DNA from 3 places in the Gilliamella sp. LMG 34362 genome. Region 1 is predicted to be linked to each of the others. Evidence: riboswitches for the same ligand, from Rfam matches in the RefSeq annotation. Region 1 holds a riboswitch; each other region holds the start of a gene.
The links. A riboswitch is a leader RNA that binds a small molecule or an ion and turns the genes downstream of it on or off. The one in region 1 is predicted to bind thiamine pyrophosphate.
Positions count from the first base shown of each region.

Region 1 (10,339 bases):
GTCAGTAATGCTCTAATTAACTTTTTCACACCATAAACTAAAAATTATTTTTTCAATGATGCAGATTTAATTTAAATAACTTCTAAAAATTGGCTTGGTACATTCTCTGTTAACCAAACGCCATTATCTGCTAAATAAAACTTGATACCTTGTTGATACATAGTTAAAGCACTAACTCTTAATACAACTGGTTTTCCATGACGTTTACCAACGGCTACAGCTGTTTTATTATCAATTGAAAGATGAACATAATGACGTTCTCCTGCAATCAAACCTTGTTGAATGATTGAATCTAGAAAACGGGTTGCTGTACCATGATATAAATATTCAGGTGGGATTTTTTCTACATGTACTATATTTACTTGATTAGTCGAATGTCCTTGAGCTGCGCGTATTTTCAAGCCATCTTCGGACAGAGTAAAGCGTTTTTTATCACTAGTTATAACGACTTGGCTAATTAAATCTTGCGACAGTTGTTGACGATGTTTATTCCCTTGCCGAATTAAAACATTACCCTCAAATGAGATATAAAAAACTTAGTGATATATATGGCAAATATTTATCTGGCCAATTAGACAATATCGACATTAATTTTTTATTAATGCTATGAGAGTCTTCAATTTATCCTGAATTTTCATACCAAAATTTACAAGCTATTTATGCTTGTGATTTCTGGATAAACCAATTTTTGAAGCAAAATGCCAATAAAGATACATCTTTTGTAAAAGAAATTAAAAGTTATTTAGTGGCAAATTTAGCATTAACTCCTTCTCAGATAAAAGGATTAAATAGGTGGTTTGATAATACAGAAGGTAAGAAAATAGTGAATATTAAGCCAAATGCATTTGCTATAGACCCTACGACATATTGGAAAAATAAATTTAAGAAGTAATTAATGATATTTTTGTCTTAATCTTATGAAATACTAAAAATTACATCCACCTATTCCAATATAGAATGTCTAATTTGGTATCAACAAAAAAATAGGTAATCCTCATGCTTGGTATCACAATCAAATCATTAAGCATTACGTTGGTTTATTTGATTCAACCGAAGTATTTAAAGATATTTCAATTGGTTATGCTCTATCAAATGCTTATCTTTTCGATTATAATGAACAAATATCAATAAGACGGTATAGACTTCTCAATTATTTTTACAAAAAATATAGATCAAAATAAATTCTTAACTTATAAAACATGGTTTGAACTATATCGCTAAGCGTTCTATTTTAAATTCCAATCATAATAATTAGCTGTATAACTGGATGATATGTTTAACTTAATCTTGGTAAGACTATTAAAATTAGGTTAATTTATTTTTTTAGTAGGCTTGGTTTTCGTTTGTTTTGGCGTAATATAAGGATCAAATTTTATTTAATTAATGGCAATAGCTAGCAAATTTGTTTTATTTAAAGAATAATCTGATTTTGCTTTTTGTTGGCATTGATAGTTTACCGATAAATGATTAAATAACAAAAGGGGTTAATGATGAAATTAATAGTTGATAATATGAGTTGCCAACATTGTGTTAAAACCATTACTAAAGCAATTAATGATATTGATCCTAAAGCAAAAGTTACTGTTGATTTAGCTAAGCATGAAGTTGATATTGACGGAGGTACTATCTCGCAAGAAGCGGCAATTGCGGCAATTAATGAAGCGGGATTTGAGTTTGTCGGTATTGCTTATTAATAGTATTTAGCGTTATTAAATTTTAGACGATTATGATTATCGGCCTAAAGTTTAGAGAGTATTTTTATCAAATCATCTATTAACAGTTTTTGTATACTTCATCGACTTGGATTGTTGATGAAGTATATCTATGTGTCAATTTAGTATATCCTTCACCTAAAAAACATTTGCTCGTCTTTCGTATTTATAAAAAGTGAATTCAGGTTGATATTTATAGCTTATAAAAAAAAACTATTACCAAACATTTTAGTATTAAGTGGCTCATCAAAATTTAGTTAGTTCACAGTTATATTTAAGCAGCAATTAATCAAAATCTTTATCAAGTTCATTTTCGTTAATACAAAAATTTTTTTCTTTCTGAGAACATTGACGAGAAATTTTAAAAGATTGTCCTTCAACACCTCTAAAAGACTCATATTCTTTATAAGTACAGGTTGAATTCGTTAAAGTATAGTTGCTGTTTTCTGCTTTGAATCGATAAGTTTCATTTAAAATAACTGCAGAATAGTTATTTATTTCGCAAATTTTTTTCCTTTTTGCTATTTTTTTTTGGGGATCAAAATCGATGTAACGACCATCTAAATTGAGATAAATAAACTCTTTTTTCTTCTCATCATAAGAATAGTACCGATAAATGATAGGTCCATCTTCCATATCATCAACGGCTCTGGCGATATAAAAATCATTATAATTACCATCAAAATTGTAGTCTATTTCTATGCCATTGTGATCAAAAAAATCTGGTGCAAAACGATAGCTATCATCTATATGGTTAACTGCACCTACTGAATATTCACCCAAAAAGTCAAATCCTTGCAAATTATCTATAGTCTGAAATAATTGGTCATTTTTTTTACTATAAATATTTAAACCTGTTGGTTTCAATCCTTGACCTTTTTTATAGGAAAGTATCAATTTAAAATAAAAATCATCTGTCGATCTTTTTTGTAATAACTCTATATTGTTAATTTCTTCATTCTTAATAGGAAAAGAGAGATAATCATAATCATGAAAATCTAAATCGACATCATATTTATCAATATTTGCTTTAAAATAGTCAGATTCAATTCCTGATATTAACCAGTCGATTCCTTGTAAATTAGTTATAGTTTGAAGTAATTGACCACTTTTCTTACTATAAATATTTATACTAGTTGGTTTCAATCCTTGACCTTTTTTATAGGAAAGTATCATTTTAAAATAAAAATCATCTGTCGATCTTTTTTGTAATAACTCTATATTGTTAATTTCTTCATTCTCAATAAGAATATCGAGATCACCGCCATCTTTAAAATTTAATTCAACATCATATTTATCAATGTTCGCCTTAAGAACATCTAAGTCAATTGCTAAAACTAAACAAGGGAAAAACAAAACAACTGAGATAAGATATTTTATACAAATCATATTATAACCAACTAATTCCATTTAATGTTTTTAATATTATTTTTTTAATCCTATTTATATCTTAAATTAATTCATATCAAAAATTAATTTAAAATGATTTAAAAATATATTATTTCTTATCAAATATAACTTATTGAGCAATTTTTCTAACCATATTTTTAATTACTATTTTGGATAACCATTTGTAGAAAAATAAATATTTAATTATTCAATGTAAAAATTTGCAGTTACCACCATTGATAAAAATGGTGAGTAGGTCCAATTCCCTTACCAATTTTTAAACTATCTGCATGCTCAATAGCCCCTTGTAGGTAGTTTTTAGCATGTTTTATTGCATCTTCTAAATGATGTTTCGGTAATAAGGCTGCAATTGCCGCAGAGAGGGTACAACCTGTACCATGGGTATTTCTCGTTGCGATCCTTGGTGATGTCATTCTGATGATGTTGTTGCGAGTGATTAAATAATCAGGGCTTTCTTGACTTGGCAAATGTCCGCCTTTCATTAATACTGCCTGACAACCTAATTTAAGTAATTCATACCCCTGTTGTTGCATTTGCTCTTCGTTTTTTGCCTCACTACAATCAAGTAATGCAGCAGCTTCAGGTAGATTTGGGGTAATAATTGTGGCTAATGGTAATAATAGATCTCGAATAGCAGAAATGGCATCAGCTTTTAACAATGGATGTCCGCCTTTAGCAATCATTACGGTATCAAGCACAATATTGGCAATAGGGTTATCGTTTAATAGTTGAGCAACCGAAGTAACAATCTCTTTATTCATTAGCATGCCAATTTTAACACTATCAATGTAGATATCTTGATACAGCGTATTAAACTGTGCTTCAATAAATTGAGAGGGAATGGCATGTACACCATTAACGCCTTGCGTACTTTGTGCGGTTAATGCGGTGATCACTGACATACCATAAGCACCAAGTGCTGAAAATGCTTTTAAGTCAGCTTGAATACCTGCGCCACCACTAGGGTCACTGCCCGCTATTGTTAATGCAACTGTTGTCATGATTTGGTTTCCTATTTTGCTTGTTTTATTTTACTGATTAGGTCTGATGTAGCTTTGGCAAGATTAGCTTGTCCACATATTGCCGACACAACGGCAATACCTTCAATGCCAGTTTGGATTACTTCGGTTAAATTATTCACGCTGATACCACCGATCGCTACGGCAGGGCATTGTTTCGCTTTAACCAGTTCTTTCAATTGAGCAATGCCAGTCGCAGCTGCGGCATCCTTTTTGGTTGCGGTTGGATAGATAGGCCCTATGCCAAGATAATCGACTAAATGCCAAGGAACATTCTCTAGTTGTGATTGATTTGAAACTGAAAGTCCTAACCATTTATCTTTGCCAATTAAACGTCGAGTAACTTCAACCGGGAGATCGCTTTGTCCTATATGAACGCCATCGGCATCAATGGCTAAAGCAATATCAACATGGTCATTGATAAATAGTGGAACTTGGGTACGACTTAACACTTCTTTGAGCGCTTGTGCGGCGTCATACCAATTTTTACCAGAGTATTCTTGTTCTGAACGTAGTTGCACGGCGGTAACACCATTCTCAACGGCAATTTTGGTAGTAGTGACCATGCCATCTATACCGTCACATAATAACGGATCGAGGACTAAATAGAGAGTTAAATCAAATTGCTTTTTCATCAAACATCCTTATTTTTAGTTTTGATTGAATCGTGAAAGATGATCAATAACAGCAATGGCGAAACTACCTAACCCTTGCTGTTTATTAGCGAGCTGTCCTGCTTTTTTCATCATAAAACAGGCTGTTGCAGTAGCGGTTAAACGATTACTAGTGGTTGCAATAAATGCTGCTACCATCGCAGATAACGAACAGCCTGTGCCGGTTACTTTAGTTAACGCGATATCGCCACCGACAATACTATAAATTTGTTCACCATCTGTGACATAATCTATCTCACCTGTTATTGCGACAATGGTTTGATATTTTTGTGCTAATAGTATTGCTGCATTTAATGCAGAATCGGTAGAATCAAGTCCATCAGGCCCTTTCGATGATGATTGTTGACCACTCAATGCGAGAATTTCAGAGGCATTTCCTCGAATAACACTTGGTCTAAAGGTTAACAGTTGTTTGGCAACTTCAGTACGGTATTTAAGTGCCGCACCAACCGCTACAGGATCCAGTACCCACGGTGTCTGCGTCTGTTCAGCTTTTGCTGCAGCTAACAACATACTATTTGCGCTGTGCTCATCAATGGTACCAATATTAATTAATAAGCTACTGGCAATAGTTACAAAGTCCTCAACTTCTTGTTTCGCAACGACCATTGCTGGTGAAGCTCCAATGGCTAATAAGACATTGGCGGTAAAATTCTGTACAACATCATTGGTAATGCAATGGACTAACGGTCGTTGTTGTTTAACTTGCTCAATAAAGGGAATGGCATCATTGTTTTGGAATAACTGAATGGTAGACATATTCTTTCCTTATTTATTATTGATATTAAGGGAAGAATGTGTCAAAACGAATAATTAAGACGAAGACTTCCCTACGCTGGTATGAGCCAGATCAGGTTCAACGGGTAAAATCTCAGTTTTTTGTAGTAACAAAAAACACCCCGAGTCAAAAAACAATTAATAAAAACAGTTTTATTATGTACTGAGTTTATATTTTATACAAGCTATTGTAATAATCTTTCGATATCGCTAATAGATCGTCTATCTGGTAAGAAAATGATTAAGTGATCACCATCTTCGATCATTAAATCGGTATTAACAATAATCACATCTTCACCACGCACTACAGCACCAATAGTTGCCCCAGAAGGTAATTTTAGACTGTTAATATTTTTACCTACTAGTTTAGAATTTTCAGTATCACCACGAACAATCACTTCGACAATTTCCGATTCACCTTGCCGTAGTGAGACAACTTTTACTACGCCATTTTGTCTTACATGACTGAGTAATTCTGAAATAGTGGCATGTTGTGGTGAAATGGCAATATCAATTACGCTATCGTTTATTAACTCTAAATAAGCTTGTCGTTGAATAAGTACGATGACTTTTTTTGCTCCCATTCTTTTGGCAAGCATTGACGACATAATATTTGATTCATCATCACTCGTCACTGCAACAAAAAGGTCGGTAAGTTCCACTTGTTCTTGCGATAATAGCTCTTGATCCGATGATTCACCATGTAATACGGTAGTATTAACTAACTGCTCGGCAATTAATTCTGCTTTTTCGGCATTACGTTCAATCAATTTAACTTGATAATCGTTTTCTAATCGCTTAGCTAAAGCAACAGCAATGCCGCCACCACCACTAATGATTATTCGTTTATAAGGCTTTTCTAACCGTTGTAATTCACTGGTTACCGCTTTGATGTTAAGCGGTGGGGTAATAAAGTAAACCATATCCCCAGCTTCAATCAAGGTTGAACCAATCGGACGAATAAAACGATTTTTACGATAAATAGCTACCACGCGAGCTTCGACATGAGGTAAATGTTCTTTTAGCTCTGATAATTCACTACCCACCAATGCACCACCATAGTAAGCTGTGACGGCAACTAAGCAGACTCGATTATCATAAAATGAGGCAAATTGTAGTGCGCCAGGATATTGCACTAGCTGGCTGATATGATTGGTGATTAGATTTTCTGGGGCAATAATATGGTCGATATTAATACAATCTTTATTAAAAAACGAGTATCTTTCATCATTATATTCAGGCGCTCGAATTCGTGCCACTTTTTGAGGGATATTGAACATTACATGCCCAATTTGACAAGCCATCATATTGACTTCATCAGAATTGGTAACAGCGACTAACATGTCGGCAGATTCTGCACCAGCACTTTCTAATACTTGTGGATAAGATGATTTTCCACAAATAACTTGTAAATCAAAACGTTCTTGCAATGATTGCAATTTGTCATGATCTTCATCTACAACTGTCACATCGTTCTGTTTTTCAGTAACCAGATATTCGGCAAGAGCACTACCTGTTTGACCTGCACCAAGAATGATAATTTTCATAACTAACCTATGATAATCAAAAAGGCTTCAATGGCATTTATCATTAATAAAAACGATAATGTTTTTAGTCATTAAAGCCAATTGATATTGTTTAGCGTTAATTGCAATCTAGTTTTACGGTTAATTATACAAAACCGATTGCGTCATAAACTTTTTTCAACGTTGGCTCTGCTTTTGCACGAGCTTTTTGTGCACCTTCTTGCATAATTGTCAGAAGATAATTTTCATCATCACGATACTGATGATATTTCGCTTGTAAACCAGTTAACATATCAATAACTTGATTTGCGACCTCGGTTTTTAGATGGCCATACATTTTACCTTCGAATTCTTTCTCAAGTTCAGCAATAGGTTTACCCGTAATACCGGTTAAGATATCTAACAGATTTGATACCCCCGCTTTGTTTTTTAAATCATAACGTACGACAGGTGGTTCATCAGAATCGGTCATTGCCCGTTTAATTTTCTTCTCAACATCTTTTGGATTTTCAAGTAACCCAATAACATTATTGCGATTTTCATCTGATTTAGACATTTTTTTGCTAGGATCTTGTAACGACATAACCCGTGCGCCAACTTTAGCAATAAATGGTTCAGGAACAGTGAAGATATCGCCATAAAGGGCATTAAAACGCATAGCAATATCGCGAGAAAGTTCAAGATGTTGTTTTTGATCATCACCAACAGGAACTAAATTAGCTTGATATAACAAAATATCGGCAGCCATTAACACTGGATAATCAAAAAGCCCAGCATTTATATTTTCTGAATGACGAGAAGATTTATCTTTAAATTGTGTCATACGACTAAGTTCACCAAAATAGGTATAACAGTTTAATGCCCAACCTAATTCAGCATGTGCAGGCACATGGGATTGCACAAAAATAGTACTTTTTTGTGGATCAATACCACAGGCTAGATAAAGTGCTAATGTATCAAGTGTTGCTTTACGTAACTTATTAGGATCTTGGCGTACCGTGATCGCATGTTGATTGACGATACAATAAACGCAATCATATTCATTTTGTAAAGACACCCAATTCTTTAAAGCACCTAAATAGTTGCCTAATGTTAGTTCTCCTGATGGCTGAGCGCCACTAAATACAATTGGTTTACTCATAATTTATTCCTAATTTTAACTTATTATTTTTTTGCATCAGCTTTTGGCTGAGGTAGTAGGGTTAATATATCTTGAAAATCATCAAATAAAAAATCGGGTTCACTTGTTGCAATTGATTCGCCATAATTATAACCATAACTTAACGCAACAGTAGGGCAATTAGCATTTTTGGCAGCGGTAATATCATTTTTCGAATCACCAACAAATAATAACTGATCATTGTATAATCCCAATGTTGCCATGACTTGATAAAGCGGAGCAGGGTGTGGTTTTAATTTAATTACATCACCACCGCCGAGTACTAATGAAAAATACTCTTTGATACCTAATGAGCTTAGTAATCCCGGTAAAAATTGTGCCGGTTTATTAGTTACAAGCGCTAAAGGGTAATGATTTTCATAAAGAGCTTTTAAGGTCTGTTTTACATGAGGAAACAATGTTGTCTGCTCATCCATAACCTTATCATAATGCTGACTAAATATTTGTTTAGCTTCAGCAAAATATTCTTTTGACGGATTAATATCAATAGCTTTGAAAACGCGTTCAAGCATCACATCAATACCATTACCTACCCAGTTTTTAACTTGTTCATTGGTAACTGTTGGTAAGTTTAGATCTGCCAACATTTTCTGGGTTGCTAAAGCAAGTCCAGGTACGCTATCTACTAATGTTCCATCTAAATCAAAAGCGATAGCTTGAATATCATCTAATTTAGCCATGTTTTACTCCTGCTAACTCTTTACGCATTGCATCAATTACCGTTTTATAGTCAGGTTGACCAAATATCGCTGAGCCAGCAACAAACATATCGGCTCCTGCCTTGGCAATTTCAGCTATATTATCTACTTTTACACCGCCATCAATTTCTAGGCGAATATTTTTACCTGAATCAATAATGCGTTGTTTAACTTGCTGCAACTTTTTAAGCGTTGCTGGGATGAATGATTGACCACCAAAACCTGGGTTAACACCCATCAATAAAATAATATCAACTTTATCCATCACATAGTCTAAATGGTCAAGTGGTGTTGCCGGATTAAGCACAATACCGGCACTGCAACCATGATCTTTAATTAATTGTAATGAACGATCTAGATGAATTGTCGCTTCCGGATGAATAGATATGTTTGTTGCTCCAGCTTTGGCAAAAGAGGTAATTAGCTCTTCAACTGGAGAAACCATTAAATGGACATCAATTGGTGCACTAATTCCATAGTCTCGCAATGCCTTACAAAACATACTACCCATTGTTAAATTGGGAACAAAATGATTATCCATCACATCAAAATGGACAACATCCGCTCCTGCATCTAATACTTTTTGGGTATCTTCACCAAGACGAGCGAAATCGGCGGATAGTATTGATGGTGCAATAATAAATTCATTCATAACATACCTCTACTCATAAACACCTTATACTTAAAAATAGCTTAGGATTTTTGGTACAAGGCCAATATTTCATCAATTTTTTTGCGTCCTTCGCCAGCGCAGCTAATTGAGCGCCGCATTTCTGCTCGGTAAAGATGGCGCGCTTTACTATATAACGTTCTGGTATAGTGAGTATCATGATTTGATACCAGAACTGGAATCTCTTTTTTATAGGCAATTTGCTCCGCTAATTGTGACAACCTTTGATGTTCATCAAACCCAAAATTATTAGAATAGTAGGCGGTAAAACCTGCTGTTTCATTAGGTGATAAATAAGGTGGATCACAATAAATAACTGAGTTACGTTTCGCCATTTTCATCGCTTTATGATAAGGCGTACAGACAAACTCAGCATTTTGTGCCTTTTTGGCAAAGAAATAGAGTTCCCTTTCCGGGAAATAAATAGTCTTGTAACGGCCAAATGGCACATTAAATAAACCACTATTATTATAACGACATAGGCCGTTGTAACAGTGACGATTTAAATAGACAAATAAAAGCGATCGCAAATATTGATCTTTGCTATAATTAAACACGTCACGTAGTTGATAAAATGCTTCAGCCTGATTATTTTGATCATTAAATAGTAATTTAAGATCATTAATGAACTGCTCCGGATTGGATTGTAATAACTTAAATAGTGCAATTAGAT
Region 1 covers NZ_OZ474902.1:876,302-886,640, forward strand. Annotated here, with positions in the region: partial or broken gene AC5LWZ_RS04145 (RNA 2'-phosphotransferase) at 72-473, opposite strand; gene AC5LWZ_RS04150 (hypothetical protein) at 689-892, shown strand; gene AC5LWZ_RS04155 (heavy-metal-associated domain-containing protein) at 1,488-1,694, shown strand; gene AC5LWZ_RS04160 (hypothetical protein) at 1,998-3,122, opposite strand; gene thiD (bifunctional hydroxymethylpyrimidine kinase/phosphomethylpyrimidine kinase) at 3,329-4,123, opposite strand; gene thiE (thiamine phosphate synthase) at 4,135-4,776, opposite strand; gene thiM (hydroxyethylthiazole kinase) at 4,792-5,565, opposite strand; TPP riboswitch at 5,626-5,727, opposite strand; gene trkA (Trk system potassium transporter TrkA) at 5,778-7,139, opposite strand; gene trpS (tryptophan--tRNA ligase) at 7,264-8,259, opposite strand; gene AC5LWZ_RS04190 (phosphoglycolate phosphatase) at 8,283-8,978, opposite strand; gene rpe (ribulose-phosphate 3-epimerase) at 8,971-9,648, opposite strand; gene AC5LWZ_RS04200 (Dam family site-specific DNA-(adenine-N6)-methyltransferase) at 9,690-10,339, opposite strand, start outside.

Region 2 (10,339 bases), 1.0 Mb from region 1:
AAAATGAGATTAGCATGGTTATTAAAAAGCTGTTTATTCTTAACAGTAGGATTTCAATCATTACAAAACAAATTTACTTATAAGGGTGAAATATGTCACAACTAAACATTATTGCCACTATTACGATAAAACCAGAGTATCATGAAGCATTTAAACCTATATTTAAACGATTAGTTATCGGTAGTCGAGCTGAACACGGTTGTGTTCGGTATGAGCTGAATCAAAGTATTGAGAATCCAAATATTTATATAGTAGTAGAAACGTGGCAATCACAGCAGGCGATTGACTTGCATAATACAACGCCACATTTAGTTGAATTTGCTAATTTTGCTAAGGAGCGTGTTGATGGATTATCGATTTGTATAGCTAAACAGGTTGATGTCTAAGCGGATAAATAAACATCAATAAAACCACCGATATTTAATCATATCGGTGGCAAATGAGCTTACATTTTGTCAACGGTTTTAATGCCAAGCATATCTAAACCCGTTTTAAGCGTTTTGGCTGTTAATGAGGCCAGTTTCAATCTGCTAATTTTTAGATTTTCATTTTCTGCGGCTAAAATAGGGCAGTGTTCATAAAAACTTGAAAATAGGGTAGCGATATCATACAGATACGCACAAAGAACATGTGGAGTACCTTCTGCGGCAACAGTTGTGATTGTTTCATCAAATTGATTCAAACGAATTGCTAACGCTCGTTCTTTTTCAGTACCTAAATCGATATGACCATCTAGATTATCTTCATTGATATTTGATTTTTTAAATACTGAAAGTACACGGGTATAGGCATACTGCAAATAAGGCGCTGTATTGCCTTCAAATGACAGCATATTATCCCAATCAAATACATAATCAGTCGTTCTATTTTTGGATAGATCAGCATATTTAACCGCACCAATGGCAACTGCATCAACCACTTGAGCCAGCTCGACATCAGAAAGATCAGGATTTTTGCTTTTAATTAATGTTGCTGCTCGCTCGGTTGCTTCATCGAGTAGATCGTTTAGTTTAACTGTATCACCTGAACGCGTTTTAAATGGTTTACCATCTTTACCTAACATCATACCAAACATATGATGTTCAAGTTTTAAAGATTCTGGGACATATTTTGCTTTATGCACAATCGCCCAAACTTGTTCTAAATGTTGGTGTTGGCGTGAATCGGTATAATATAAAATACGATCCGCGTGTAAAGTTTCATAACGATATTTTGCACAGGCAATATCGGTTGTTGCATAAAGATAACCACCATCTCGTTTTTGGATGATAACACCCATTGGTTCGCCTTCTTTATTTTTATACTCATCTAAAAACACAACGATAGCGCCTTCACTTTCAACGGCTAATTTTTTCTGTTTAAGATCGGCAACAATGCCCGGAAGCATACTATTATAGATACTTTCACCCATGGTATCTTCTAGTGAAAGTGTGACATTGAGTCGTTTATATGTGGCAATATTTTGCGTCATGGTAATATCAACCAGTTTTCGCCACATTTCACGGCAATACTCATCACCACCTTGAAGCTTAACGACATAATTACGGGCTTTTTCAGCAAAGACTTCATCTTCGTCATAATGTTTTTTTGCTGCACGATAAAAAGATTCTAGATCCGATAGATCCATATCGTTGGCCTGTTCGTTTTGCATTTTTTCAAGGTAAGCGATTAACATACCAAATTGGGTTCCCCAATCACCAACGTGATTAGCTCGAATCACATTGTGGCCAAGAAAATTTAAGACTCTAACACTCGCATCACCAATAATCGTTGAGCGTAAATGACCAACATGCATCTCTTTTGCTACGTTTGGTGCTGAGTAATCAACCACAATAGTTTGTGGTTTAGCCGGTAAGGTGATATTCAATTTATCGCTACTTAATGCTACTTCGTTCTGCTCGGCAATCCAACTATTTTTTAAAAAGATATTAATAAAACCCGGTCCAGCAATTTCTACTTTATCGGCAATATCTTCAATATCCAGATGTTGTAATACTTTTTCTGCCAATGCGCGTGGTGGCATACCCAATTTTTTAGCGGTAGCCATGATACCATTTGCTTGATAGTCACCAAATTGAACTTTGGCTGATTGCTTGATTAAAGCATCACAGTTTTTATCTGCACCAGCCATAATCATTGCTTGCGAAACTCGTTGCGTTAATAGTTGTTGAATGTTCACATTGTACCTAATCAATAATCATAAAATGAGGCATATAATACCGACAAACACAACAATTGTCACTGATTGCCTGTAATCTTACCTTGTTTTAATTTGTCTAAATTTGTATTTATCAACACATCGCCTGTTTACAATTCTATTTGCTACCACTAAACTACTCATCGTTCTCAACGGGGTGCCCTGAAGGGCTGAGAGTGTCAGAAAAACTGACATAACTCGTCGAACCTGAACTGGATAATGCCAGCGGAGGGATTTGAGTTATTATATCTGCTCAAACCTTTTGTCTTTTACACATTACTTTGGAGGCAAAATGTTTCGTAAAAACTTTTTACTATCTGTTATATTTTCATTTTCACTATTTAGTCATCTAGCTAATGCACAACAACCAACTCTAACCGTTTATAGTTACAATTCATTTATGTCACAGTGGGGGCCGGGTGAAACAATTAAAAAAGGCTTCGAAGCGCAATGTCATTGCCAACTTGATGTTGTCACATTGGGAGATGGCGTATCTGTTTTAAATCGGATTCGCCTCGAAGGCGACAAAACAAATGCTGATGTTATTTTAGGATTAGATAACAACCTATTAGCACAAGCCAAGCAAGCGGATATCTTAATTCCGCATCAAATTAGTAAACCCGATAATCTCAATACTGATTGGTGGGATGATAGTTTTATTCCTTATGATTTTGGCTATTTCGCTTTTATCTATAATCAAGATAAAATTAAAAATCCTCCTCATTCATTACATGAATTGATCGAAAACAAAGCTAATTGGAAAATCATTTATCAAGATCCAAGAACCAGTACTCCAGGATTAGGTTTTTTGTTTTGGATGAAAAAGGTCTATGGTGACGAGGTGGCAAATGCATGGCAACAAGTGGCTAAACATACGGTCACAGTAACCAAGGGTTGGAGTGAAGCTTATGGTATGTTCTTAAAAGATGAGGCTGATTTGGTATTAAGTTATAGCACATCGCCGATAGCACATATTATTAATGAAAATAATCATAGCTACGCAGCCGCGATTTTTGATGAAGGTCACTATCGCCAAGTCGAAGTGGCTGGCATCATTAAATATAGCCAAGAAGTCGATTTAGCTCGACAATTTTTACGTTACTTACTAACACCTGAGATACAACGGCAATTTGCTGAAAAAAATGTGATGTATCCAATTATTAAAACCGATCTACCCGATGCTTATAAGCAAATTAATATCATTGATAAATCGCTAGAATTTACACCGGAAGAGATTGAAAAACATCAAAAAGGCTGGATTCGTGAGTGGCAGTCAGCAATAAGTAAATAGTTAAGTATTATTAATGTTAAAATTCAGATCGTTATTACCAGGTATCAGTGCTGCTAGTTTAATTTTAATCATATTAAGTTCAGCACTTTTCGCTATCTGGAAATTTGCCTTGCAGTCAGGAAATTTAAGCATCTATTTTGATAGTTACATATTGCATATTATCTGGATAACTTTTTACCAAGCTGTATTGTCGACGTTATTATCACTAATCGCTGCTATATTAATGGCTAAAGCATTATCTTTAGTGGATTTTAAAGGTAAAAAGTTGTTATTGAAAATGATGCCTATTACCTTTATCTTACCAACACTAGTTGTTGTGACTGGTTTACTATCGGTTTACGGGCGACAAGGTTTATTATCAAATATCTGCCAAATATTACACATACCATTCTCATTTTCAATTTATGGTTTACAAGGCATTTTATTGGCGCATGTATTTCTGAATTTCCCTTATGCCTGCTGTCTATTTTATCAAACCTTACAAAGCGTACCTATTGAACAAAAACATTTAGCTGCGCAATTAAATTTTAGCAATGTAACTTTTTTTAAAATTATTGAATGGCCATTACTGCGTAGACAAATATTACCTATGGCGGCATTAATTTTTATGTTATGTTTTTCAAGTTTTTCCATTGTTTTAGCATTAGGTGGCGGACCTAAATATACCACGCTTGAAGTTGCTATTTATCAAGCAATTCGTGATTTTGATCTGTTACAAGCATCATTACTAGCCTGTTTACAACTAGTTTGTTGTATTGCCTTCATTGGATTAATGCAAAAGATAAACAGAATCGATAAAAAATTAACGGTAAACTTTACTCAAACAGACTATCGTTTACCTTTACCCAAAAGATTAAAAATTGTTAGTTCAGTGCTAATTTTGATCGGTGGATTATTTATATTGTTACCTATGCTGACTATCCTGTTTCAAGGTATCTATTTCTTTCAATTCTCATTGTTGACCTTTTCATTACAGCAAGCTTTACTTTTTTCAATCATTATTGCTTTTGGTTCATCAATTATTGCCATGATACTGGGGTTACTATTACTTTGGACCAATAGTCGATTACTGATAAATAGACAACCTCGATTGAGTAATGGACTATTATTAATTGCATCACTTATTCTAGCCATACCAAGTATGGTATTGGCATCAGGATTATTTTTATTACTATTTGACTATAGTAATAATGCCATTTTTATCTGCTTATTGATGATGGTTTGTAATGGATTGATGGCGTTACCATTTATTATAAAAAATCTTGCCGTACCAATGTATGATATTACCGCTCGATATTGGCGACTCACCCAATCACTGAATATCAATGGTTTAACTCACTTTTATTTAATTGATTTTAGAGGGTTAAGAAGAATAATATTAATGAGTTTTGCATTTGCTGGCATATTGTCATTGGGCGATTTTGGTGTAATTGCCTTATTTGGTGGGCAGTCAGTCACCACTTTACCTTATTATTTATATCAACAAATATCGCATTATCATTACAAAGAAAGTATAGTAACAGCGGCAATTTTATTAATTTTATCATTTAGCTTATTGGTTGTTATGGATTATGATCGAACTTCAAAATACTGAGTATCAATATGATAACTTCAACATGCACTTTGTGCTTAATATTGCCGCTAAAGAAAGAGTGGTCATTGTTGGCCCAAGCGGTGCAGGCAAAAGTACATTACTCAGTTTAATAGCCGGATTCATTTTTCCCAATGGCGGACAAATCATTCTCAATCAGCAAAATGTTACTACCACTTTACCGGGTAAACGACCCGTATCGATGCTATTCCAAAACAATAATTTATTCAGCCATCTTACCGTCGAACAAAATATAGCGTTAGGTATTAAACCATTATTAAAACTTAGCCGAGCAGAACAGACAATAATTGGTGACATATTAGTGCGTGTCGGATTGGAAGGCTTTAACCAACGTTATCCCGAACAACTTTCAGGAGGTCAACGGCAACGTGTTGCACTGGCACGCTGTTTAATACAACATCGTCCAATTTTACTCCTTGATGAACCATTTTCTGCGCTTGACCAAGCATTACGTTTTGAAATGCTAGCTCTTGTTAATCAAGTTTGTAGCGAATTCAACCTTACTTTAATGATGGTCTCGCATTATTTGGATGATTCTCTTCACCACTTCTCACGTTGCCTCGTTATTGATAATGGAAAAATTATTTTTAATGCAGCTCCAAATCAGCTTAATGAAAATCAAAAGATAGCGGAGTTATTAGGTATTGAAAGTTAGGATTTTAAGTTGAAAAAGTTGAGGAGAGTTTTTTAAATAATTAAAAACTGTGATTTAGCTGGTTATCTTACTAATAATATTTACAAAATTTAACAATTTAGCCTCAAAAAGTGGTTGCGAGGTTTTTTTATGTCTTTATAATTTTAAACAATTTTCAGTAGGATTATCGATCATTATTTAGTTAATCAAACTAACAATTGAAGATAAAATATCAAATTAAACATAAAGTTAATTGACAGGATGTCGAATATGTATTATAATTTAAAACACCAAACACCAAACACCAAACCTGCTCAACCTATAATTTAATTTCAGCTAATTACCTCAATTCAAGTTTACTTTTTCTCGATAGTTTATCTTTTCACAGAAAATCCAAGTTAATATCTAGTCTTAGTCCATATCAATTTAGCCAAAGAACAAAAAAAACAAAACGTTGTTTAGTTCAGCTTTCACCTGGTGGAGATTTGATAGCAAATACAATGCGTTGTATTTTTGCTTTAACAAATTCTTCATTATTATCCGTTTGTGTATCTCTGGTTAAACCGTTTATTTATATTCTATTTATTTTATGCTTTTTAGGCGTCAGTCAAAAAAGCCTAGCACTTACAGCACATAGTATAAATGTCATTATTGGTAATAAACCGAAAGTTGTCGATATTGAAGGGGCATCGAAAAAACATGGTTTTACTGTTAATGGTGTTTTATATAGTTCAAATACCAATAACTTAAGTGACACACAAATCAATCAGTTTGATGGTAATTTAACAATTAAAGACTTTATTATTAAAGATTATGCAATGAATGATTTAGATGTGACGGCTAATTATGATGATACCGATGGTGATGGCATTCGCAATAACACTCCGTTCACCGTAGAAAAAACAACCTATAGTTGGTTTGATAATAAAGGGATAAAAATCGAAAATAATGAAAAAATAATTGGTTGTGGTAGTGACATTTCCATGCCGTTAACTTTAACTATTACAACGAAAGTAAAAACCTATTCCGAATATGGTGTTCCTAATGAAAGCGAATATGTTGATATCACTCAAAAATATAAAATTATGGCTAAACCTGACATTTGTTATGCAAAACCAAATCAGATGATAACTTTTCCTACTATGACATGGGGAAGTGCCCGTCCAATTGAATACCAAGGTAGGATAGAATGTATTTTGACGGGTTATGCTGATAATGAATTTGAATTATCTTTGGATGAAGATTTTGTAGATCTTAGAGTGACAAGAGGTTGGAATTTTGATAATTCGAGAGTAAGAAATAGTTATTGCGGTGGTGGTTATAATGCGAATGTTTTTGATCCAATTAATGGTTTTAAAGTGTCAGCTTCTCCTCATTTCCCTACCACTGGTTTTCCAGGAGCGAAATTTCAATTAGTTATGACTGGTCATCAAGAGGATTTTGATTATAACGTTTCCGCAAATCCTAAAGATAGTGTGGTTGTTGATAAAGCGGGTAATGTTATGTTGAAAAAAAAACCAATAGGACTGGTGACTATAACCGCGAAGTTCAAGCATAGTGAACAAATACCCGAACAAGTCTATTCCTTTAATTTATCAGGAGTTTGGGCTGTACCACATGGTCAAGGAGATAATCATTATACATATGAACAAATAGTACATTTGTGTGGAGGGGAACAAAATATACCTTCACGGGCAGAAATGTCAAATTCCCCGAATGCACCAGCTTCATGGACGAAATACCCACTGGCATGGGATGCATTTACTCGGACGATAGGTGAGGGATTGTTAAGTGAATGGGGAATGTCAACTAAGTATAGTTACCCGGATTCTGACTGGCCAAGAAGTGGATTACTTTGGTTTTATACAAGAGATCAATATGATGTATCATCAGATATAGCTAAAGGTTTGTCTGATCGGTTTGCTGCTGACGCATGGATTGGGCAAATAGGTGTTTGGGCCTACGCTCAACAACTAAGAGGCGTATGTATTCAATAAGAGAATAATATTAATAAAATACAATGTGGATGAATTTTAGTGATAATTCTCGTAGATGATTTTGATACATGGAGTGAAATACGTTATTAAACAGTCGGTTAAGTGTATAATAGTTAATGCATTTTCGAAAATATGGATTTTAGTTAAAAGTACTTATCATTTGAAACTTTTATTTATAAATTATTCCTCATAAAACCATCTTTTTCGGATGGAGGTCGTTATTGGCGTCATATTGGTGGAGGATTATTTAGTGAATCGGGGATGTCAATTAAATATAGCTATCCGGATTCTGACTGGCCAAGAAGTGGATTACTTTGGTTTTATACAAGAGATCAATATGATGTATCATCAGATATAGCTAAAGGTTTGTCTGATCGGTTTGCTGCTGACGCATGGATTGGGCAAATAGGTGTTTGGGCCTACGCTCAACAACTAAGAGGCGTATGTATTCAATAAGAGAATAATATTAATAAAATACAATGTGGATGAATTTTGGTGATAATTCTCGTAGATGATTTTGAGGGATGGAATGTAATACATTATTAAATTAAGTAACTAATAGAAATCTATAATAGTAAAACATTATGGATTATTATTTAATTATGGTATGTTTTATATGCATATAATCAAGGCGTGTATATATTAACTGAATTGCTAGGTTATCCATTTAAAGTACGGGTAATAAAATTAAAAACACTTAAAAACAAATCGATAACGACCTGTGCATTTCCACTGAATACACTAGCCACTAGCAAAACGGCTATCTAACGTTAATATAACTGAATTTGGGGTAAGTTATCCGTATGCTTATAATCATGAAAGTTATAGTTTGTGGTTTCAGCGACATTGTCATGAAGAGATCTTTGCAAACGAAAAGGCAATAGCCCGCCGTGAGCCATTGAAAATGCGCGATCGGCGGGCGTCGGCGCTAGCGATTAAAAAATCGCACTATAGAGAAAAATACTAACAGTATCTATCTAAAATTAAATCAAAAACAAATTAATTATCTTTCAAATTAGCAACAAGGCTGTTATTCGCTTGAAGTAAATTATGCATTTATCCGAAGTTTAAAAAATAAACTTAATTCTTGATCTAAAAATGATGATATTTATTATTAATATAAATCCAATCTATCCAAATTATTGATATATTATTTAGCCACTTTTCGGGGCTTTTATTTGCGCTTAAGGTTTTGTTAATCTGATTTTGTTAGTTTAGTGACCATTATTAATTGTGAATAATGGCAGCTATGCAAAAGTTAGATAATTCTGGAAGTTTTAATTGGCGTTCATTGATCTATGTAATTTTATTTTTTTGTTACTTTTCTTGTAGTTTGCAGCTCTATATTGCTTTGTCTGGACATGCTAATTTTATTGGTTTACGTGATTCAATTATTTACAGCATGATTTGGCTGGTACCGGTATTATTTTTCCCTCGTTACACAAAAACAATTGCTACTGTTTATGGCATTATAATTGGGGGATTATCATTAATTTCTATTGGCTATTTCACCATATATCGACAAGAGTTTTCACAGAGTGTCTTTTTTGTAATAGCCGAGTCCAATTATAATGAATCACATGAGTTTATCTCTCAATATTTAAGCATTAAGTTAGTTATAGTATTGCTGATCTATATTTTGCTTGGTTTTTTTCTATGGCTTAAAGTCAAACCTATTTATGTTAAAAATATGACTAAATGGTTAGTGTCTATATTCATTGTTGTTTATGCATTAATGCCGCTTTGTATTGGTGTTGTAATAAAAAAAATGTCATTTGCACAAGCCACTCAACATTTACAAGAACGTATGGAAACTACAGTGCCGTGGCAATTGATCAACAGTTATTTAGCTTATCGTTCGCAACTTTCAAATATGGAGAATATCTTAAATCATCTGCAAACACTGCCTGAGTTTGAAAATTTAACGGATGCTAATGGTGATACGCCAAGAACATTAGTGTTAGTGATTGGTGAATCGACTACACGTAATCGTATGGGGATTTATGGTTATGAACGCAATACTACGCCGTTGATTGAACAATTTAAGCAAGATAATCCTGATTTTGTTGTGTTTAATGATGTGGTTTCATCAAGACCTTATACTATTGAAATATTACAGCAAGCCCTAACTTTGGCAGATGAACAAAATCCAGATTTATATCTTAGCAAACCATCTCTTATTCACCTTATGAAGCAAGCTGGTTATAAAACCTTTTGGATCACTAATCAACAGACTATGACAAAACGTAATACGATGTTAACTATGTTTTCTAAACAAGCTGATGAACAGTTTTATATGAATAACGATCGTAATCAAAGTTCACGACAATATGACTCATCGGTATTTGAACCATTTAAAAAAGTATTACATGATCCTGCTGAAAAGAAATTTATCGTCATTCACCTGCTTGGTACGCATATGAAATATGAATTGCGCTATCCTCAAAGTACTGATTATCAGCGTTTTAATAATAGATCAGATTTAGCATTTAAACTTGATGATGATAAGTTAAAGGTTTATAACAGTTATGATAATGCAATAACCTATAATGACTTTGTAACAACCAAACTATTTAATTTATTTAAAGATAGTCAGGAAAATGGTTTT
Region 2 covers NZ_OZ474902.1:1,876,797-1,887,135, reverse strand. Annotated here, with positions in the region: gene AC5LWZ_RS08685 (putative quinol monooxygenase) at 93-386, shown strand; gene argS (arginine--tRNA ligase) at 446-2,179, opposite strand; TPP riboswitch at 2,341-2,449, shown strand; gene thiB (thiamine ABC transporter substrate binding subunit) at 2,490-3,488, shown strand; gene thiP (thiamine/thiamine pyrophosphate ABC transporter permease) at 3,502-5,082, shown strand; gene thiQ (thiamine ABC transporter ATP-binding protein ThiQ) at 5,060-5,755, shown strand; gene AC5LWZ_RS08660 (hypothetical protein) at 6,235-7,731, shown strand; gene AC5LWZ_RS08655 (hypothetical protein) at 7,993-8,187, shown strand; gene cptA (phosphoethanolamine transferase CptA) at 8,981-10,339, shown strand, end outside.
Region 2: linked by a shared signal. The riboswitch ahead of thiB (thiamine ABC transporter substrate binding subunit) and the one ahead of thiM (hydroxyethylthiazole kinase) in region 1 are both predicted to bind thiamine pyrophosphate.

Region 3 (10,339 bases), 410 kb from region 1:
TATTTAAACAAAGTATGTCTGCTATGCTTGACCAACTAAAACAAACTAAACCAGCCAAAGGTAATAGTGAAGTCTTCTTCCCGGGAGAACGAAGCAGAAAACGTGAAGCCGATTATCAAAAAAATGGTATAGAAATTGTCGATGATATTTATAACTATTTAATTAGCGATGATATTCACTATAATCGATATGATCATAAAAATAAATTTGCGGAATAGTATCGAGGTTTAAAAACCCCTCTCCTCAAATTTTTTATTCGGTGAGTTTCGGACGTTTTGTTGTTTGGTGGCTATTTCTAAATGGCAATTACGTCCGAGTAAAGAGGGTTTACGCAACTATTCTTTACCAACTCTCGCAGCGACCACGCAAGTGGTCACGATGTGACTGCTTTCCGCCTGCATTCGCTATTAACGCACCGGGGGTGATTTGTTCCTGACAAAACACAGCCTTGCCAAACATCCTTGTTTGCCATGCTAACCTCTCTCAGTTGTCAGCACTTTGCTAATATCTCTTAAATAAAACTCACCAAACTTACTTTGCAAGCAATAAACTATTATTATTCGAACTAGCTAATTTGTTGATCACTTTAAGAGTTAATTGGCTAGATTTTGGCTTTAAAACCCCGCTCCTCAAATTTTTTTATTCGCTGAGTTTCGGACGTTTTGTTGTTTGGTAGCTAGTTCTATACGGCGATTACGTCCGAGCAAAGCGGGTTGGCGCAACCCGCTTTACCATCTCCCGCGGCGACCTCGCAAGTGGTCACGATGTGACTGCCTTCCGCCTTCGTTCGCTCTTAACGCTCCTTGCCAAACATCCCTGTTTGCCATGCTAACCTCTCTCAGTTGTCAGCACATTGCTAAGGTCGCTAAATAAAACACACCAAACTGATTGGCAAACAATAAACTTTTATGTTTAGTGTGAGCTGATTTTATAACTAAATGATCCTGACACTAATTATCAGCAATAGTTAAAAAAGATAATTAGATTGTAAAAACATCATAAATAGTTATTAGTAAAAATGTGTTTTATAAGTAATTGAGATAGTTTTTGATCTTTAATCTAAGCAGTTAACTAAACTTGCATATTTCTGCTTTCTAGTTTAATTTAACAACACAAATTTTTTTATATTTCGAGACTAAACATGACAATATCATTTAAAGAGCAGCAACAACGAATCAATTTTGTTAAACAATTTTTTGCCGAGCAATTAGCAAATAATCTATCATTAATTGAAGTTCAAGCACCAATATTGAGTCAAATTGGTGATGGCGTTCAAGATAATTTGTCAGGTACCGAAAAAGCCGTTCAAGTTAATATTAAAAGTATTCCTAATGCACAATTCGAAGTTGTTCATTCACTAGCTAAATGGAAACGTAAAACGTTAAGTCAGCACAATTTTCCTGTTGGTGAAGGCATTTATACGAATATGAAGGCTCTGCGCCCAGATGAAGATAAACTTTCGCCTATTCACTCTGTTTATGTTGATCAATGGGATTGGGAAAAAGTGATTCGTCCCGAAGATCGCAATTTAGCTTATTTAAAACAAACGGTTGAAAAAATTTATAGTGCAATTAAAGCGACTGAAAAAGCAGTCTCTGAAAAATATCATCTATCACGTTTTTTACCCGAAACAATTACCTTTATGGATAGTGAACAACTGTTAAAACGTTATCCAAATTTATCACCGAAAGAGCGTGAAAATGCAATTACCAAAGAGTTAGGCGCCGTATTTTTAATTGGTATTGGTGGTGAATTATCAAATAACGAAAAACATGATGTACGTGCTCCTGATTATGATGATTGGAGTAGTGATAATGAAATGGGTTCAAAAGGCTTAAATGGTGACATTTTAGTTTGGAATCCTGTTTTAAATAGTGGTTTTGAAATCTCGTCTATGGGAATCCGTGTCGATCCAGAAACCTTAAAACGACAATTAAAACTGACGAATAATGAAGATCGCCTCCAATATGCGTGGCATAAAGCATTAGCTAATGGTGATTTTTTACAAACAATTGGTGGTGGAATTGGCCAATCACGATTAACCATGTTACTTTTACAGCAACAACATATTGGCCAAGTACAAGCAAGCGTTTGGGACGATGCCACCAAACGAGATTATTCAAAACTACTTTAGTTTAAACATTGTTTAAATTCAGCATACTTTACCCAGAGTGGTAAAGTATGTTTGTTATTTAAAAACTTTTATCTAATCCCATTTGCCAGAAACCAGTTTCAAGTTTAGTTGCTTGCCTGAATAATTTTGTTAAATGTTCAATGCGACTAGCATCTAAATTTACTAAGCGCTGATCAATCCACGCAATTTCATTTTGCATTGTTTGTTGGAATTCCTTACTTGCATACATGTTAACCCAACTGTTATATCTATTGTTGTTAGCATCATACCAATGTTGTTTGGTTAGCCAATCAGCAATCATACCGTAACCAATTAAACAAGGCACTAATACAATATGCAAATCTAATATATCCCCATGTAATCCGACATCCAATACATAACCCGTATATTCACTATTTGCTTTGGCTTCAGTTAATAGGTTAAGTTCGTTCTCAGTTATTTGCCACTTTTTACAATATTCAATATGTAAGTCTAGTTCAACTTCAACAATTGCTTTCAAGCTATTTAAAGATTGTTTGATTTCAATCAGATCATGACTTTTATACACTGCTAATCCCCATGCTCGGGAAAAATTGATAAGGAAAAGATAATCTTGTTTTAAGTAGTGTTGAAAGCAGGCAATATCTAATGTACCTTTACCTAATTGTTGAATAAACTCATGTTGAATATAGTTATCCCAATCACTTTGGCATGATTGAATAAGTGAATAAAATGATGACATGATGACTCCTTTTTATAAAAATTAGTAATTAAGGAGTACAACAGACTTGCAGAAAAGCGTGTTTTATACTCCCTTCGTCGGTACTAACCGAATCAGGTTCAACGGGTATAATCTCAGCCTAAGGCACCCCGGATAAATACAGATGAATAATAGCTCAGAAAATAACTAACAATTTTTGTAAAAATAATAGTTTATTAACCGTTACTATTTATTCAAATGTTCTTCATTAACTAACCGATAGATCTTCTATAACTGTAGCTAATAATCAGTAATTATTCTGTCTTCGAGTCAATTTGCTGATTATCTTCTGAAGATGGCGCTACTATTTCTTGTTGAGAAGATTTCTCTAATTCAGCTTTTTCGGCTTGCTGATTAGAATTTGAAGGTTCTTGTTGTTTTGCTTCAGTTGTTACTGAATTATCTTGTGAACGAACATATACTATCTTTTGTTGACCTCGGTCACACGATCCGACAATTTTACCAGCAACGCCTTGCTCAGCTTGTTCTGATGGAACTAAATTTAATTGAAAACTGTTTTCATCAACACCATTGTTTTTGATTTTCTCAGCGATACTGGCACTAATTTCTTCACAATTAGAGGCAGCGGCAACCATTGGAAGACCTAACAATAAAACGACGACTAACTTTTTCATACCCTTTCCTATAAATTATAAATAATAAGTCTTGTTGCATTGTAAAACGATTGATAAAACTGTCCATATCGTTATAAGCAATATGATAAATAAATTTTATCAGTTTATTAATGAAGTTAGCGCAAGATTTTAATCGATTAATCTTGCTTATGCTGGCTTTCAAGTACTTTCAATTTATCTAAAACCCAACAGCGAATATCGGCTAGTTCAGTTTCAGACAATCGATTAACAAAATCTCTTTTTTCATGAAGTTGTTTACGATCTTCATCAGTCAAAACAACCCCTTTTAAATTTAATAATACTTCTTTACGGTACATAGAATAGATAAAATCTTTTATCAAATCGTCAGAAAGATTAATGTTAGTCATTTTGATTTCCTTATTTTATATCTTTAACGCTCATACGATTAAGTCGACATCTAAATTAATAACATCACCACTCAATATAAAAGAGTATTAAAAAATAAACTCTGTTTAATAAACAGCCGGATCTCCAATATAATCGAATCGCAAATAGATGACAATGATTGAATCAAATAACACAAACAAAACTTTTTCATTTATTCAAAACTAACTTGTGAATTATTCACTTAATTATTTGATAAGTATTTAACAAACCTGTTGATAACTCTATAACAAATTGATATTTATGAATTTAATTTCAAGGTTAAAATTTAATCTGCAATATAAAAACCTATTTTTGAAAATAAATACTCTATATTTGTCAACAGAAATCATCTAATAATTTGATAAAATTTTGATAAAAAAATACAGCATAAGGTTTAAATTATGCTGTATTGAAATAATACAAAGAAGTATAACAATATATTTACAATGCCGTAAAAAACGCAATTAAACCAAACAAAACACCAGGGGAATTAGCTATAGCAATCGGCCAATCTTTTTTAGGTTGTAATAATCCATAACAAACCCATAATGAACAGTTAATTGCTGCTGCTAATGGTTGAGTTGGATTGGTTTTAAAACCATGAAGATTGTCGATAATTTGTGGGATATATGACACATACATGCCTAATGATGCAATCGTTGCAACGACGCCTAAATAATGGAAAGCTTTAGGGGAAAGATTCAAGATCAACCTACCTGCTTAAATGTGAATGGAGAAATTAATCTATCATAGATAATCAGCGAATTAAACCTTGTGCTACCTAGCTTTTAGACAATTTTATGTAAATAAAATGATAAAAAATAACTGGCAAAATTAGTAATATTTTGAAAATAAAAAATAAAAAATTTACTTTGATTTGCCAAATTGCTTTGCTGAATTTTTTTGCTTTTATATTACCGTTAAGCTTAAGAAGCAATGTACAAAAACTGATTACGACATTAGCAGTATTAACAACTGAGTAAGGTTAGCATGACAAACATGGATGTTTGACAAGGCTGTGTTTTGTCAGGAATAAATAACAGTACAGCAGGAAATTTGCGCCTAAAACAGGGAAATGACGATAAATAGTCACTTATCTAGAGGTATTTAGGTCTAAATATAAACCCAAATGCCTCAAAAAAGCGCGGTTAGGAATTTAGTCTAAGTAAAGCTTTACCGTACAAAGGCCACAATAAAAATCAAAGTGTTTTATACATATGGTAATTTATCAGTACCTGATTTTTTCTGTATATTTTATTAGCTCGCTTTATTATAAAACCCCATTTTTGGAAAATTGGCATGGCCACTTTTGATGCATCTACACTTAATTGTGAAAAATTTTTCTGGTGGGCCAAATCAAGCACATGGTTATAGAGTTTTCTAGCTACGCCTCGTTTTTGAAAGTCAGGATGCACGTAAAAACAGTCTATGTAACCATCATCTTTAAGTTCAATAAATCCCGCAAGGCGTGAGCCAAAGATAGCTATCCAAGGCTGAGTGTTATCTAAACGTTTTAGCCACATCTGATAATCTGGTGGTGTTGGGCACCATGCTTCTTGCTCTGCTTTGCTATAAATATCGGTATCAATAGCATGAATAGTCGAATGAAACAAATCGCATATTTCAATGGCATAGAGTGAAGAGTATGCTTTTATTTCAATTTTAGATGTAGAATTATCCAATGTGTTTCCTATTTTCATTATGATTTACTTCAACAACTTCATTATCGCCAACATTGACAAGACTGGCTGTAGTTGGTAAAGAGGGTTTGCGCAAACCCTCTTTGCTCGGACGTAATCGCCATACAGAACTAGTCATAAAATAATAAAACGTCCGCAACTAAAACAACTAAGGTGGTTAATTAGTTATAAAAGACGAGTTTGTTTGGTCTCTTTGCCAAGCAATAATATTGCTAAAATAGCAACCAGAATTGATAAACTAAATAGCGCAAATATCATGCTTACACCAACTTGGTTAGCCATTAAGAATCCAACCATTAATGGACCTAATATGCCACCAATTCGACCAATAGATGCAGCCATACCAGCACCGGTAGCACGAATATTGGTGCTATATTGTTCGGGTGTATAAGCATACATTGCTCCCCATGCTCCTAAATTGAAAAATGATAATAATGCTCCACTGATAAGCAATTGGTTAATTGAGTCAGCAATACCAAATAAATAAGCACTGATTAAAGTACCCAATAAATATGCTATTAATACCCATTTACGCCCTACTCGTTCAATCAACCACGCAACTGTGAAATAGCCAGGTAATTGGGCTAAGGTCATCATGAGAATATAACCAAAGCTTTTTACCATATCAAAGCCTTTAAGCATCATTACGCTTGGTAACCATAAGAACATGCCATAGTATGAAAATACTACACAAAACCATACTATCCATAACATTATCGTTTGACGTCGGAATGAGTTTGATAATAGTGATTGTATTTTTTTGATAACTGGCTCTGTTTGAGCATGGCTATTTTGATGTTGATACGATTGTGAGTCCGGTAAATTAAAGCGTAAGTAAAGCGCGTAAAAAGCTGGTATTGCACATAATATCATTGCGCCACGCCAACCAACTGCAGGCAGAGGAATTAGAAAATAAGCAATTAGCGCAGCTAAAATCCAACCTACAGCCCAAAAGCTTTCAAGTAATACCACAATGCGCCCGCGTACTTCAGGCTCAACACTTTCACTAACTAGCGTCGATGCAACAGGTAATTCACCACCTAGCCCCATACCAATGAAGAATCGTAAAACGAATAAACTACCTAATCCCCAAGCAAAAGCACTTAAGCCACTGGCAATACTAAACATTAATAAAGTGAATAGAAAAGCTGATTTGCGACCTTTTTTATCAGCATAAATACCAAATAAAAAGGCACCAACAGCCATACCAATTGAATTAACACTGCCAATCCAACCAAGTTGTGATGGTGTTAATCCCCAATCTTGCTTTAAAGCAGCTAATATAAAAGATAATAATCCAACATCCATTGCATCAAAAAGCCAGCCAGTGCCGGCAATAAGCAATAATTTATTGGTAGATAATAATGCGGTTTTAGAACTTTCCATAATCAATAATTTAACGCAGATTTTAGTATGTGTGATCAAAGCAAATTTTTTTCAAAATGTCCATAACTTAATCGGATAGAACCCACATTATCGCCAAAGTCAGTACCTTGCGAAACAATAATATGTTTTGACAACAATTGATTTAATATTGTCAGTTCTTGTGCAGCATTATTAACTGGTAAATGAGCATATAAATGAAAACCTCCGGTTGGGACTCGGTAAATAACATCGCCATTAAAATAATCATCAAGCCAATCCATCAATTGATTAGCTTTATTCTGCAATTGTTGGCGGAGCCATTTTTGATGTGTTTGATAATGGTGACTTAAATATTCCTCAGCTAATAGTTGCGGTAAAATACTTAAGCCAGAGTCAATATGATGCCGGATATTGGCTAATTTTTCGATAATTTCACTTGGTGCTATCATCCAACCAATACGTATATTACGGCCGATATATTTGGATAAAGATCCTAAATAGACCACTTGATTACTTACATCAAATTTTTTAATCGGTAAAATATTGGTCTTTTCATCAAAAGCTAATCCACTATAGGCATCATCTTCAACAATACCAATACATTGTTTTCGACAAAATGCCAGTACCTGCTTCTTGCGCTGATTACTCATCACACAACCAATTGGATTTTGAAAGATAGGATTTAGAAATAACCATTTTATTTGTCGCTCTAAGGTAACTTTTTGTAAACTCTCTAAAGTAATACCCTCTTCATCACATTCAATACCGTATAAACGCAATCCTGCAGCTTGAAATAATGGTAATGAATAAAAATATGATGGTGATTCAATACCTATCGCATCGCCAGGTTTTAATAATCCTTGGGTAATCAAAAAAAGAGATTGTTGAGTGCCTGAGGTAATAAGAATTTGTTCGGTATCAACCACCATAGCAAATTGTTTCTTCATATAATGCGCAATTTGCTGCTTAAGCGAAGGAAGCCCTAATTGCAACATGTCGCTTTTCTTTTCGTAAGCAACCATTTCATGGGAAGTAATATTTGGTAATATTAATTTTGGGATCATATTAGTGGGCAAGTCACCATTAGCTAAATCACAAATATGATCCATTTGATGCCGAACCTGTGTCACTTTTTGGTGATATACATTTTGACGATGATGATAAAAATTGGCTGGCAATCGCCAATTAATAGTCGAATAAGCTTGCAGCCCCCACTTTTGTTCATTAACAAAAGTCCCACAGCCCTGCTTTCGCACTAATATACCTCGTTCAGTCAAAATATCTAGCGCATGCACAATAGTTGAACGGTTAACTTGTAGATCTTTGGCTAAATTACGCTCAGATGGTAATCGTTCACCGGCTATTAATACTCCTTGTTCGATATAGTTCTCAATCAATTGCGTGACTTTTTTAAATAATGCGCCATTAAAAAGGCTCAATTTTTGTTTATTCCACATCTTTTATTTTTTAAGTTTTCTAGAACTTATTACCTTAAAAGCAAAATTGGATGGGTTAATTATAGTCCAATTGGCTGTTTATTGCAGTGATTTAATTTTGAATAATAGTCCTGACATTAGACAACTAACATTAATTAATCAGGAGTAGCAATGAAACAACATACCGGTACACAAACTGTAAAACGTGGAATGGCACAAATGCAAAAAGGCGGCGTGATAATGGATGTCGTCAATGCCGAACAAGCAAAAATCGCTGAACAAGCTGGTGCCGTAGCTGTTATGGCTTTAGAACGTGTTCCTTCCGATATTCGTGCTGCTGGTGGCGTCGCAAGAATGGCCGATCCGACCATTGTTGAAGAAGTAATGAAAGCAGTAACGATTCCTGTTATGGCTAAAGCAAGAATTGGCCATATTGTTGAAGCACGTATTTTAGAATCAATGGGTGTGGATTATATTGATGAAAGCGAAGTGCTGACTCCAGCTGATGAACAATATCACTTATTGAAAGATGAATTCACTGTGCCTTTTGTCTGTGGCTGTCGAGATTTGGGAGAAGCATTACGCCGAATTGGTGAAGGTGCATCTATGTTACGAACCAAAGGTGAGCCAGGAACAGGCAACATTGTTGAAGCAGTTAGACACATGCGTCGTGTCAATGAACAAATTCGTTTAGTCGTTGGCAAATCTAAGGATGAACTTATGACATTTGCTAAAGAAATTGGCGCACCATATGAATTAGTATTACAAATTAAACAACTTGGTAAATTACCTGTCGTTAACTTTGCTGCCGGTGGTGTAGCCACGCCAGCTGATGCTGCATTAATGATGCAACTTGGTGCTGATGGTGTATTTGTCGGTTCAGGTATTTTTAAATCACAAAATCCAGAAAAATTTGCCAAAGCGATTGTTCAAGCAACAACTTATTTTGATGATTATCCAAGATTAGCTGAATTATCCAAAGGATTGGGTGAAGCAATGAAAGGGATCGAAATCAGTAAATTAACTGAATCAGAAAGAATGCAAGATCGAGGCTGGTAATGACAACAATTGCCAACGTAAAAGCTAATAAAATCATTGGGGTGCTTAATTTACAAGGTGCCGTAACCGAACATTTAAACATGCTTGCTAGCATTGATTTTGTGAGTCCTATTGCAGTTAAAAAAAACGAACAATTGCTTCAACTTGATGGCTTAATTATTCCGGGAGGAGAATCAACAGCAATAAGTCGTTTAATTAGACAAAATGATTTATTTGAACCAATCCAAGCGTTTGCTAAACAAGGTAAAGGTATTTTTGGCACCTGCGCTGGATTAGTACTTTGTGGCACTGAAACGAGTCATAATGAGGTTGAACAACTGGGACTAATAGATATTATTGTTGAAAGAAATGGCTTTGGGCGGCAAATAAATAGCTTCGAAACACTGTTAGATATTGCACCTATCGGTCAGCAAATTCCAGCGGTATTTATTCGTGCCCCCTATATTGCCAAAGCAGGTAAACAAGTAAAACAACTCGCTTTTGTTGATAATCATTGTGTAATGGCGGAGCAAGATAATATTTTGGTATGTTCATTCCACCCAGAACTAACTACTGATAACCGCATAATGCGCTATTTTGTTGAAAAATGTTAATGCTTAAAATATAGTCCATTTTTAAACTATAAAAATGGCAAATTTTAGTAATATTTGATTATTGGCACTAATTATTAGTGCCATTTTTTTGTCTTAAAAACCCCGTTCCTCAAATTTTTTATTCGGTGAATTTCGGACGTTTTGTTGTTTGGTAGCTAGTTCTATATGGCGATTACGTCCGAGTAAAGAGGGTTTGCGCGAACCCTCTTTACCAACTCTCGCGGCGACCACGCAAGTGGTCACGATGTGACTGCCTTCCACCTTCGTTCGCTGTTAACGCACCGGCTGTGA
Region 3 covers NZ_OZ474902.1:1,289,902-1,300,240, reverse strand. Annotated here, with positions in the region: gene allD (ureidoglycolate dehydrogenase) at 1-218, shown strand, start outside; gene asnA (aspartate--ammonia ligase) at 1,142-2,134, shown strand; gene tenA (thiaminase II) at 2,193-2,855, opposite strand; TPP riboswitch at 2,907-2,996, opposite strand; gene AC5LWZ_RS05980 (DUF1161 domain-containing protein) at 3,128-3,508, opposite strand; gene AC5LWZ_RS05975 (hypothetical protein) at 3,646-3,876, opposite strand; gene AC5LWZ_RS05970 (SemiSWEET family transporter) at 4,337-4,537, opposite strand; gene AC5LWZ_RS05965 (GNAT family N-acetyltransferase) at 5,095-5,577, opposite strand; gene AC5LWZ_RS05960 (hypothetical protein) at 5,570-5,713, opposite strand; gene AC5LWZ_RS05955 (MFS transporter) at 5,761-6,981, opposite strand; gene AC5LWZ_RS05950 (aminotransferase-like domain-containing protein) at 7,017-8,417, opposite strand; gene pdxS (pyridoxal 5'-phosphate synthase lyase subunit PdxS) at 8,568-9,455, shown strand; gene pdxT (pyridoxal 5'-phosphate synthase glutaminase subunit PdxT) at 9,455-10,048, shown strand.
Region 3: linked by a shared signal. The riboswitch ahead of tenA (thiaminase II) and the one ahead of thiM (hydroxyethylthiazole kinase) in region 1 are both predicted to bind thiamine pyrophosphate.